2 regions of the Paenibacillus sp. P3E genome follow, and region 2 is predicted to be linked to the other one. Evidence: riboswitches for the same ligand, from Rfam matches in the RefSeq annotation. Region 2 holds a riboswitch; the other holds the start of a gene.
What was found. Region 2 has a riboswitch for thiamine pyrophosphate ahead of A3842_RS16985 (ABC transporter ATP-binding protein). Riboswitches for the same ligand answer to the same signal wherever they lie in the genome.
Positions count from the first base shown of each region.

Region 1 (5,380 bases), on a different contig from region 2:
CAATTGCATATGCTTACGAAGTGAGTTTGTACGAAGGAATTCAATACGGTATTCCTAACAAACGCTTAGGAGGATCACTCGTGGCTATCAAACGTCATAAAATTACAGTTGTGGGCGCCGGTTTTACCGGTGCCACCACGGCGCTGATGCTTGCCCAGAGGGAGCTTGGTAATGTGGTGCTTCTGGATATTCCCCAGCTTGAGAACCAGACCAAGGGGAAGGCGCTGGACATGCAGGAAGCCGGTCCGGTGCAGAAGTATGACGCCCAGATCACAGGAACTTCCAGCTACGGCGATGCTGCCGATTCAGATATCGTCATCATTACGGCGGGAGTTGCCCGCAAACCGGGGATGAGCCGCGATGACCTTGTGAATACGAACGCGGGCATCGTAAAATCAGTCTGTGAGAATGTGAAGCGAGTAGCTCCGGAATCCATAGTAATTATCCTGAGTAATCCGGTGGATGCCATGACTTACGTTGCTTATAATACCCTAGGCTTTCCTAAGCATCGTGTAATCGGTCAATCCGGTGTGCTGGACACCGCGCGGTACTGCACCTTTATTGCTCAAGAGCTTAATGTTTCGGTAGAGGATGTACGCGGCTTTGTGATGGGTGGCCATGGGGATGATATGGTTCCGCTGATCCGTTACTCCAGTGCCGGCGGCATTCCGATTGATAAGCTGATTCCTGCCCAGCGGATTGCCGATATTGTAGAGCGTACCCGTGCCGGTGGCGGCGAAATTGTCAGCCTGCTGGGTAATGGAAGTGCCTACTACGCTCCTGCAGCATCTCTGGTGCAAATGACTGAAGCGATCCTGAAGGATAAGAAGCGGATTATTCCCGTCATTGCCCTGCTGGAAGGGGAATATGGTTATGACGGACTGTTCATGGGTATCCCGGCGCTGCTTGGTGCGGAAGGTATTGAGAAGATCTACGAGCTGGAGCTGACCGCGGAAGAAAAAGCGGCTCTGGATAAATCAGCAGATTCTGTACGTGCGGTTACTTCAGTGGTTAAGGTATGATTCCCAGCGGTCACAAGCCCTCATTTCTTGAATGGAAATGAGGGTTTTCTTTTCATGGACGGCGGGGTTGGGTATAATAAGAATGTAACTTATATCACAGCGAAAAGTGAGGAGGTTAAACAATGGATCGGATTTTCTTTTTCTTACATATGATCGGGACATTGGCGGTCGGCTTTTATCTGGTGCTTCCGTTTATTCTGAGCGGCACAGGTAAGCTGTCAGCTGCAGCCAAAGAAGGGACGCTTAGCGCCATTGGCGGATTGAACCGGTTTGCCCAGTATGGTCTGGTCATTCAGCTGCTGACTGGCGGATACATGATCTCTAAGGGGGATTACACCGTAGCCTGGATGGTTGTCGTGGTTGTACTCCTGCTGGCAATGTTTGCCCTGGGCGGTATTATGGGCAAGCCGCTGCGTCTGGCCACAGCCGGCATGCGTGAGAACCGTGATGTGTCAGACCAAACCGCGAAGCTTCGTACCATGAGCCTGCTGCTGATGGTTGTGCTGATCGTAATGGTATTCTTCATGGTGTATAGACACATTATCTAGGTAAGGATGATTATTCACCAAACCGTCAAGCCTGCCCCTGATTCGAGGGGGCGGGCTTTTACTGCCTTCCAGCCTGATTACCTTATAGCAGGTCCTCTGACAAAAACACATTGCTTTTCTCAAATTCCGCTTGTATTCCGGGTGGGAGCAGGGCCTGAAGCTCATGACGGGTACACCATTTATAGTCTGCATGCTCTTCGGAGAGCACCACTGTATGCTCATCGGTCCGGCACCAGTAGGTGATGATGACGAGTTGCCTGCCCGGATCGGTCAGAAAGGACACTGCATACAATAGCCTTTCCACCGTGACCGTGAGTCCGGTTTCCTCCTTAATCTCCCGCTCGAGTGCAGCCTCCAGGCCTTCTCCGAATTCCATTTTTCCGCCGGGACATTCCCAGCTGCCTGCTCCTATCGCATCTGCAGCTGCCCGCTGTACGAGCAGGATTCTGCCTTGATGCAGAATGACTCCTTTGACCGCAACGATGATGCTCCGTGTATTTCTGGTCATATAACTTATGCGCCTCCTAATCCTATGGGTTAATCGGTCCGAATCCCATCTCGGATCTATACTTCACTAAATTATATCGGCCCTTTACGTCAAAAACGACTTAATTTCTTGTTTGGACAGCCGGGAAGTGTGGTAAGTAACTTAACGTAAAGCGATTGTATAATTGATGATGCAGAAGCCATCCTAATACGATGTGGTTACTTCAACAAAAGGTACACAGCGAAAGGAGAATGGATCATGCCAGAAAATATGCAGACTACCAAAACCTTGCCTCCCCAGGTGCAGGACCGTCAGCCCGGTATCGAGAGCGAGATGAATCCGCGCCCTGAATTTGAAACGTCCAGCTACAAAGCGGCAGGCAAACTGCTGGGTAAGGCGGCGCTCATTACGGGAGGCGACAGCGGCATTGGACGGGCGGTTGCCGTTCATTTTGCCAAAGAAGGTGCGGATGTGGTCATTTCCTATCTGAATGAGCATTCTGATGCCGAAGAGACCAAACGCCAAGTAGAGCAGGAGGGACGGAAGTGTATTCTGATTGCCGGTGACATCGGCGTAGAAGCGTTCTGCCAGAATCTGATCAACCGGGCGGTAGAGGGGCTCGGTAAGCTGGACATCCTGATTAACAATGCGGCCGAGCAGCATCCGCAGGACAAGATCGAGGATATTACCTCTGAGCAGCTGGAGCGGACGTTCCGTACGAATATTTTCTCCATGTTCTATTTGACCAAGGCAGCTATGCCGCATCTGAAAAAAGGCTCCACGATCATCAACACGACGTCGATCACCGCCTACCGCGGCAGTCCGCAGCTGCTGGACTATTCGTCCACCAAAGGCGCGATTCTCAGCTTCACCCGCTCGTTGTCGATGAATCTGGCGGAAAAGGGCATCCGTGTGAATGCTGTTGCTCCGGGTCCGATCTGGACACCGCTGATTCCATCCACATTTGATGCCAAAAAGGTCAGCGAGTTCGGCGGCACACAGCCCATGCAGCGTCCGGGACAACCGGAAGAGCTGGCACCAGCCTACGTCTATCTGGCCTCGGATGATTCATCCTATGTTAGCGGCCAGGTAATGCATGTCAACGGCGGGGAAATTGTCAACGGCTAGAAGTTGCTGTACGGTCAAGTAGGTTTCTGGAAAATATAACAGTTCAAGAGCAGGCCCATGCGGTCTGCTCTTTTTTATGTACCATATAAGATGAAGCTTTGGGTAAAAGGGATAGCTTTTCCGAGGATTAATATGTTAATATGAACCACGTCAGCAATTGAATACTGCAATTGTCCCTAGGGGTGCCGCAAGGCTGAGACGAACGTGACGTTCGGACCCTTTGAACCTGATCTGGTTAAAACCAGCGTAGGAAAGCGGAGAATGAATGAACTGCAGCGGGGTTGTATTTCTTATACCCGTATTCCTGTACAAATTTATGACTGCCTCCTATCGTGGGGGCGGTTTTTTTGTGTTGCGCGTTTTGCTGCAATAGTGTGAAGCAGGAGGTGAAGAAGTGGCGGAAATTCATTTAATATCGGACGGGAAGCTTGAGCTTGGGCGTTTCGTCAGCCTGGCGGCTGCTGTGCATCCGCTCGTGGACTTTATTCATCTGCGGGAAAAGCACCGGTCTGCCCTGGAGCTGCTGAGCATGGCAGAGCAACTGCTGCTTGCAGGAATCCCCGCATCCAGACTGGTCATCAATGACCGGCTGGATGTTGCGCTGGCCGCTGGTGCAGGCGCTGTCCAGCTAGCCTGGCACAGCTTGCCGCCTGCAGCAGTCCGTGCAGCCGCTCCCGGCCTCCGGCTGGGCAGGTCGGTGCACTCCGCGGCAGAAGCAGCGGAAGCAGGCAGGCAGGGGGCGGACTTCTGCCTGTTCGGCCATATTTACCCTACTGGCTGCAAGCCCGGACAGCGGGGGCGCGGTTTGGCGCTCCTGGAGGAAGCGGTGCGCAGCACCCGTATTCCACTGATTGCTATCGGCGGGGTGGAGCCTGGAAATGCAGGTCAAGTGATCCGTCACGGTGCTGCCGGGATTGCGGTCATGTCCGGCATTTGCGGAGCGGATGACCCCGTATCTGCTGCCCGTGCTTACCGGTTGGCGGTCCAGAAGGCGTAGGACCTGTGGTGTATTGTGACTCCAGTAAATCCGTGAATGGTACCACGCCAAGGAGGTGAGAGCGCATGAATCTGATCATTAATGGCAAGCCCGGAGTGGTTGCGGAAGAATGCCGGACCGTTGCCGATCTGTTAAGCCGGCCCGAATGGAGCTTTCGGCTTGTGATCGTGGAACGAAATGGTGAGATTGTCAGCAAGGAGCATTACGGGTCGGAGATATTATGTGAAGGCGACAGGCTGGAGCTGGTACATTTTGTAGGCGGGGGCTGAAGCCATGAGGCTATCATTAAATATTTGAATTTTTTTTACGCTAAAAATTGTCCTTCTATTTTTTACTGAAACGGATACCGTCTTAAAAATGACGGTGAAGCCGTTTCCCTTGTCGAATTTCATCCCAGGAGGCGAGTTCATGTTAGATCCATTGGTGATTGGCGGCATTACGTTATCGAGCCGGCTGTTCATCGGTACCGGCAAATACAGCCGCAATACACTGATTCCCGAGGTGGTTTCAGCTTCAGGCTCACAGGTAATCACGGTAGCTCTGCGCCGTGTAGATCCGGAGAGCCAGGACAATATTATCAGCCATATTCCTTCCCATATGACTCTGCTTCCAAATACTTCGGGTGCGCGCACTGCTGAGGAGGCTGTGCGGATCGCCAGACTGGCCAGAGCCGCAGGCCTTGGCAATTGGGTCAAGATTGAGGTAATCAATGATCAGAAATATCTGCTTCCAGACAACCTGGAGACTATCCGGGCCACAGAAATACTGGCCGCCGAAGGCTTCGTAGTGCTGCCCTATATGAGCCCGGACCTTTCAGCCGCGCTGCGGATGCAAGCAGCGGGGGCCGCCGCCATCATGCCGCTCGGCTCCCCCATCGGCTCGAACCGCGGCTTGCGTACCACAGAGCTGCTGCGCATTCTCATCTCTGAGGTGGATCTACCGGTGATTGTCGACGCCGGCATCGGCCGCCCGTCCGAAGCGGCAGAAGCGATGGAGCTTGGCGCATCCGCTGTGCTGCTCAATACGGCAATCGCTACCGCCCGTGATCCGCTGCTGATGGCTGCGGCCTTCCGTGAGGCGGTAGCTGCAGGCCGCAAGGCCTATTTGGCAGGACTCGGTCCAGTGGAAGAGACGGCTGTAGCGTCTTCGCCATTGACCGGATTTCTGAAGTGACTCACAGGCTAACGGAAATGGGGGA
Region 1 is NZ_LVWH01000179.1:31,480-36,859, forward strand. It holds gene mdh (malate dehydrogenase) at 81-1,022, shown strand; gene A3842_RS19865 (hypothetical protein) at 1,145-1,570, shown strand; gene A3842_RS19870 (NUDIX hydrolase) at 1,653-2,078, opposite strand; gene A3842_RS19875 (SDR family oxidoreductase) at 2,316-3,185, shown strand; TPP riboswitch at 3,354-3,455, shown strand; gene A3842_RS19880 (thiamine phosphate synthase) at 3,580-4,182, shown strand; gene thiS (sulfur carrier protein ThiS) at 4,248-4,451, shown strand; gene A3842_RS19890 (thiazole synthase) at 4,591-5,355, shown strand.
Region 1: another riboswitch for thiamine pyrophosphate. It lies ahead of A3842_RS19880 (thiamine phosphate synthase); the one in region 2 lies ahead of A3842_RS16985 (ABC transporter ATP-binding protein).

Region 2 (5,380 bases):
ACCCATATGTTATTTGACTGCATTTACAGAAACTAACTATGCATCATTTCAGGCTGAACCTTTGACTTGGAGCCGTCTTCCCCGCCTCTGCGCCCTCTCCGCAGAAGTAAGCCCAGCATAGCACCGCCCAGAGCAACGAAAATCATAATGTGAAAGGTATCATCAAACCCTTTGGCAAGAACGGTTTGTGTAGCCAGCTTCAAGGCTTCGGGTGAAGCTTCTGCCGCGCTCTTGCCGGCTGCAGCGGCAGCCTCTTGCATTTCCGCCCCGCGCGCAGCCGCTCTTGAGGTCAGGATGGTTACCAGTGTGGAAACAGCCAGAGAATTGATTACCTGCTGCATGGAATTGGTCAAGGAAGTGACCCGGTTAACCAAATGACTTGGCGCCTTGTTGAGCAGATGTGTATTCATTGGCATCACCATCATTCCCATGCCTGCACCGCACATGATCAGCGGCAGAATCAGGTCCCTGCTCTGCGTGGTAAGATCCACATGAGAATACTGGTACAACGCACCCGAAACCAGGCTGAGTCCGCAGACCACCAGCCAGCGAACTCCGATCTTGTCGAACAAAATCCCGGCAATGGGCATCATAAGGCCAGAGGCAATCGCCTGGGGCAGCAGGGTAAGACCCGTATCAAATGCTCCGAAGCCGCGGGCCTGCTGAAGAAACTGCGGGAGCAGGAACAGCGCACCGTACAAGCCGAACTGTGCAATCCATTGTACAACAATCCCTGTGCTGAAATCGACCGAGCGCAGAATACGCAGTTCCAGGAGCGGTGTCTCCGAACGAAACTCAGCAATGACAAAAGCGATTAAGGCCACAGCACCGAGGGATAAACCGATCAGTGTTTTGTCCGAAGTCCAGCTGTCCGCTCCCTGGCTCACCCCGTAAGACAGAGAAGCAAAGGCAAGGGGCCCAAGAATGATCCCAAGCTTATCCATCCCCGGCACCTGGCTGCGTTCCGATTGAGGCAGCTTGCGGGAACCAATCAGAAGACAAATGATCCCGATGGGAATATTAATGAGGAAGATCCAGCGCCAGGAATGATACTCCACCAGCCAGCCGGACAGCACGGGACCGATAGCCGGAGCGAACAGCACCGGAATACCCATGATCCCCATGACTACGCCTACCTTGCTCTTGGGTGCCAGTTTGTACACATATGCCATCCCGACAGGAAGCACACAACCTCCGCCCAGACCCTGCAGGACACGGAACGCAATCAGCCATTCTGCACGGCTTGGTGTTGCACAGAGAATTGAACCCATAGTGAATACGATAACTGCAGTCAGAAAAACAGTCTTGGCCCCAAAGCGGTCAGACAGCCAGCCGGACAACGGGATCACCGAAGCCTGGGCCAGCATGTACCCGGTCACAATCCATTGCAGTGTATTTAGATCCGTATTAAAATCCTTAACCAGCGTTGATAAAGCCACATTCATAGCCGTACTGTCGAGCACCACCATGAATACACCGGCAATGATGGCCAGCAGCGGAACCAGAATGCTTGACAGGCGAAAATCGGCCTCCGGTTTCAGCGATTGCTCCATTCTCTGTCTCCTCCTGAATTGAACTGCGCGCAGGTGGACTTATTGACCTCAGCGCAGCTTAATCGATATAATATATCTCTAAACGGACAACTGTCCGTATTTACATTTTTCAGTCTACGGACAATTGTCCGCTATGTCAATGGAGTTCACATATTTCCTGTAAATATATACTGTATTTCTGAAAGGAGCCTGTCATGAACCCGAGAGAACAAGGCAGCAACCCATCCTCAAACCCAATACCACCATCAAATCCATCCTCCTTCCGGAATAATCAGGACCCTTATGTCCAGCGTATTCTTGAGGCCGCCCGAGCGCTTTTTACTGAGAACGGTCTGGAAGGAGTCAGTATGTACGGCATTGCCAAGCAGGCAGGAATCGGCCAGGGCTCGCTCTACCGCAGATTCACGGACAAAGGTGAAATTTGCTCTGCCCTGCTCTCCACCAGCTCAGAGCGTTTTCTTACCCGTTTGGAGCAGGAGCTCCAAACCACTTTAGAAACAGACAGCTCCATTGAGGAACTGCGGAGCAGTATTGAACAAGTGGTGGATTTCATAGACCAGCATGCCGAGCTGCTGCAGATGATCAAGTCTGAGTTCACGGGTAAGAAACAGCTTACCCAGTTTGAACATCCGATTTTCCAGCGGCTGAATGCAGTTATGGCCGAGCGTCTGCGGAGGGTTGCTGATGACGGCAAGCTGATTGCTATTGATCCGCATTTTGCCGCAACTTCTCTGATCGCGGTCCTCAGCCCTGATCTCTATCTCTATCAGCAGAAGCTTCACGGGTCGGGCAAAAAGGATATCCTGGAAGGGATTCTAACCCTATTCGTAACTGGACTGCAGCGGTCCTGAGTACACTTTCTTTTGACAACATTCTGGAATATGCTATATTAGTTAGCAGTTGCGAATATAATATTGACCTGCTATTTCACTAGGGGAGTCTAATGACTGAGACGAAGCCTTAAGCTTCGGACCCTTGGAACCTGATCTGGATCATACCAGCGGAGGGAAGTGGAACAGAAACGATCAGCAGTGCCGCTTCACGCCTACTGCCTGAACCTTTCAGACCCATTTGCCTCCCCTGGAGACGGATGGGTCTTTATTGTGCTTCCTAAGTCCCGGAAGCAGATGCGTGCCAATGAAAGGAGGCTTAATACATACGAGTATGATCTCTATCACTAACCTGTCCTATGCTTTCAGCACTTCACCGCAGATGCCCGTATTCAGTAGGCTCTCGATGAACGTCCGCCGGGGCGAATTCATTTCCATTGTCGGTGCCAGCGGCTGCGGAAAAAGCACCCTGTTCAAAATCATCGCCGGTCTGCTTCGGCATACAGGTGGCGAACTCAAAGTTCACGGTATGATCTCTGACGATCCATCGTCGCGCCTGGGCCAGGTCGCCTATATGCCGCAGCAGGATCTGCTGTTGCCCTGGAGAACCGTGATGGACAACTGCCTGCTGCCTTGGGAGCTGAAGCGAAAAGGCAGCAAGGCAGTTGCTGTAAAGAATATCCGTGAGATGCTCGAACGGTTTGGCCTTGAAGGTACAGAGCGGCTCTACCCGCAGGAGCTGTCCGGGGGGATGCGTCAGCGGATCGCTATGCTCCGTACCCTTGCCGCTGGAAATGAGCTGATGCTGCTCGATGAGCCTTTTGGAGCACTGGATGCCATAACCAAGCGTGAACTGCACCGCTGGCTCCTGGAATTGTGGAGCAGTCTTAAGCAAACGGTTCTGTTCATCACCCACGATCTGGAGGAAGCGCTGCTGCTCAGTGACCGGATTTACTTGATGTCTGGAGGCAGCGGCGGTGTACAGGAATTCTCGGTGGATATCCCGCGGCCCAGACACTACCGGATGAACTATGAACCGAAGTTTATTACTTTGCGGGAGAATTTGGAGCGGAGGCTGCATGAGAGTATCTATTAGCAGAACCTTTCTGCGCGATTATGGCCCCTTTGCCTTGCTGGTACTGGTCACCCTAGCCGGCTGGGAGTTCGCTGCATGGCTGAAGCTTGTTCCAGCATTCATTCTCCCGGCTCCAACAGCTATATGGACGGCACTTATGGAGCAGAAAGAACTGCTCTTCGGAGAGCATTTACCCGCTACACTTCAGGAGGTTTTGCTCGGCTTTGTTCTGTCAGCAGCCTGCGGCATGCTGCTGGGTACGGGAATGCACATGTTTACTCCGCTCGAAAAGGCGTTATACCCTTTGCTGGTGATCAGTCAGACCATTCCGCTGATCGCGCTGTCACCCATTTTTATTATGTGGTTTGGCTATACCCTATGGAGCAAGGTTGCGGTGGTTTTCCTTACTGCCTTTTTCCCGGTGGTAGTAGGGACCTTTGACGGTCTGCGCAAAAGCGGTGCTATGTACAAAGAACTGCTGCTCACACTTGGTGCGACCCGCTGGCAAATTCTGCTAAAGACCCAGATTCCGCCTGCACTGCCCTCTTTGTTCTCTGGTCTTAAGCTCTCTATGGTCTACTGCGTCATTGGCGCGACGATTGGGGAATGGCTGGGCGGTAGCCGGGGGCTCGGCTATTTCAGCCGGCGGATGGCGGGCAATCTGCAAAGTGCGGAAATGTTCGCCGCAGTATTTCTTTTATCTGCACTCGGTATCGTTTTATTTCTATTTATTGTGCTGCTCGAAAAAATTATTTTGCAGAAAAGAGGCATTCATCGATGAAACTGATCCCTTCTGAACCTCCCTTTAGAAAAAGGAAACTCCCTTTGCTCCCCTTATTGCTGCTTCTGTGTCTGGGACTTGCTGCGACAGGCTGTGGGAACAGCAATGATAAGTCTCCAGCCAGCTCTGCATCAGCGGATCAAGGCGGGCAGCCCCACAAGCTGACGATTATGCTCGACTGGTACCCGAATGCAGTCCACTCCTTCCTGTACGCCGCCCAGCAGAACGGCTATTTTGCCGACGAAGGGCTTACTGTGGATATCCAAATGCCCGCTGACAGCAATGATGCCCTGAAGCTCGTAGCCGCAGGTAAAGTTGACCTGGCCCTAAGTTACCAGCCGCAGGTGCTGATGGCTCGGGGTGAGCAGATTCCGGTGAAGTCCGTAGCTGCGATCGTCAGACATCCGCTTAATCATCTGATGGTTCCGGCTGACAGCGGGATCAAGAGCCCAAAGGACCTGGCAGGCAAAAATGCCGGATACTCCTCGATCCCACTCTATGAAGCTATGCTGAAAACCATGGTCAAAAGCGATGGCGGAGATCCTGGAGCAGTAACCCTGACCGATGTGGGTTTTGACCTGATTCCAGCCATTACAACCGGGCGTGTCGATGGCATTATTGGCGGATTTATTAACCATGAGCAGTTGATTCTGGAAAAGGAAGGCCATCCGGTCATTTCGCTGAATCCAACCGATTACGGCGTCCCCGATTATTATGAGCTAGTATTGGTCGCCAGCGACCAGGGCCTGCAGAATTCTGAAGGCTATATCCAGAAGTTTATCCAGGCAGCACGTAAAGGACAGCAATTCGTTGCGGATCACCCGCAGGAGGCACTTAACCTCCTTCTGGCTCATGAGGATGCAACGGCTCCACTCGACAAAGACATCGAATCCAAAAGCCTGGAGCTGCTGCTGCCCCTAATGGACGCCGGCAGTGAGCCGTTTGGCTATCAGGACCCTGCATCATGGGAAAAGGTACAAACCTGGCTGAGTGATAACGGGCTGCTGAATGGCAAGGTGAAGACCGCGGAGGCTTTTATTAACTTGTAAATGAGAATTCATAAATGCTCATATAACTAAGTCTACGCTTCTGGAGCGAGTTTGTACGAAGTGAATTCATAGAAGCAAGGCTGACAAAACTT
Region 2 is NZ_LVWH01000170.1:5,236-10,615, forward strand. It holds gene A3842_RS16975 (DHA2 family efflux MFS transporter permease subunit) at 33-1,553, opposite strand; gene A3842_RS16980 (TetR/AcrR family transcriptional regulator) at 1,748-2,404, shown strand; TPP riboswitch at 2,476-2,579, shown strand; gene A3842_RS16985 (ABC transporter ATP-binding protein) at 2,691-3,479, shown strand; gene A3842_RS16990 (ABC transporter permease) at 3,463-4,239, shown strand; gene A3842_RS16995 (ABC transporter substrate-binding protein) at 4,236-5,288, shown strand.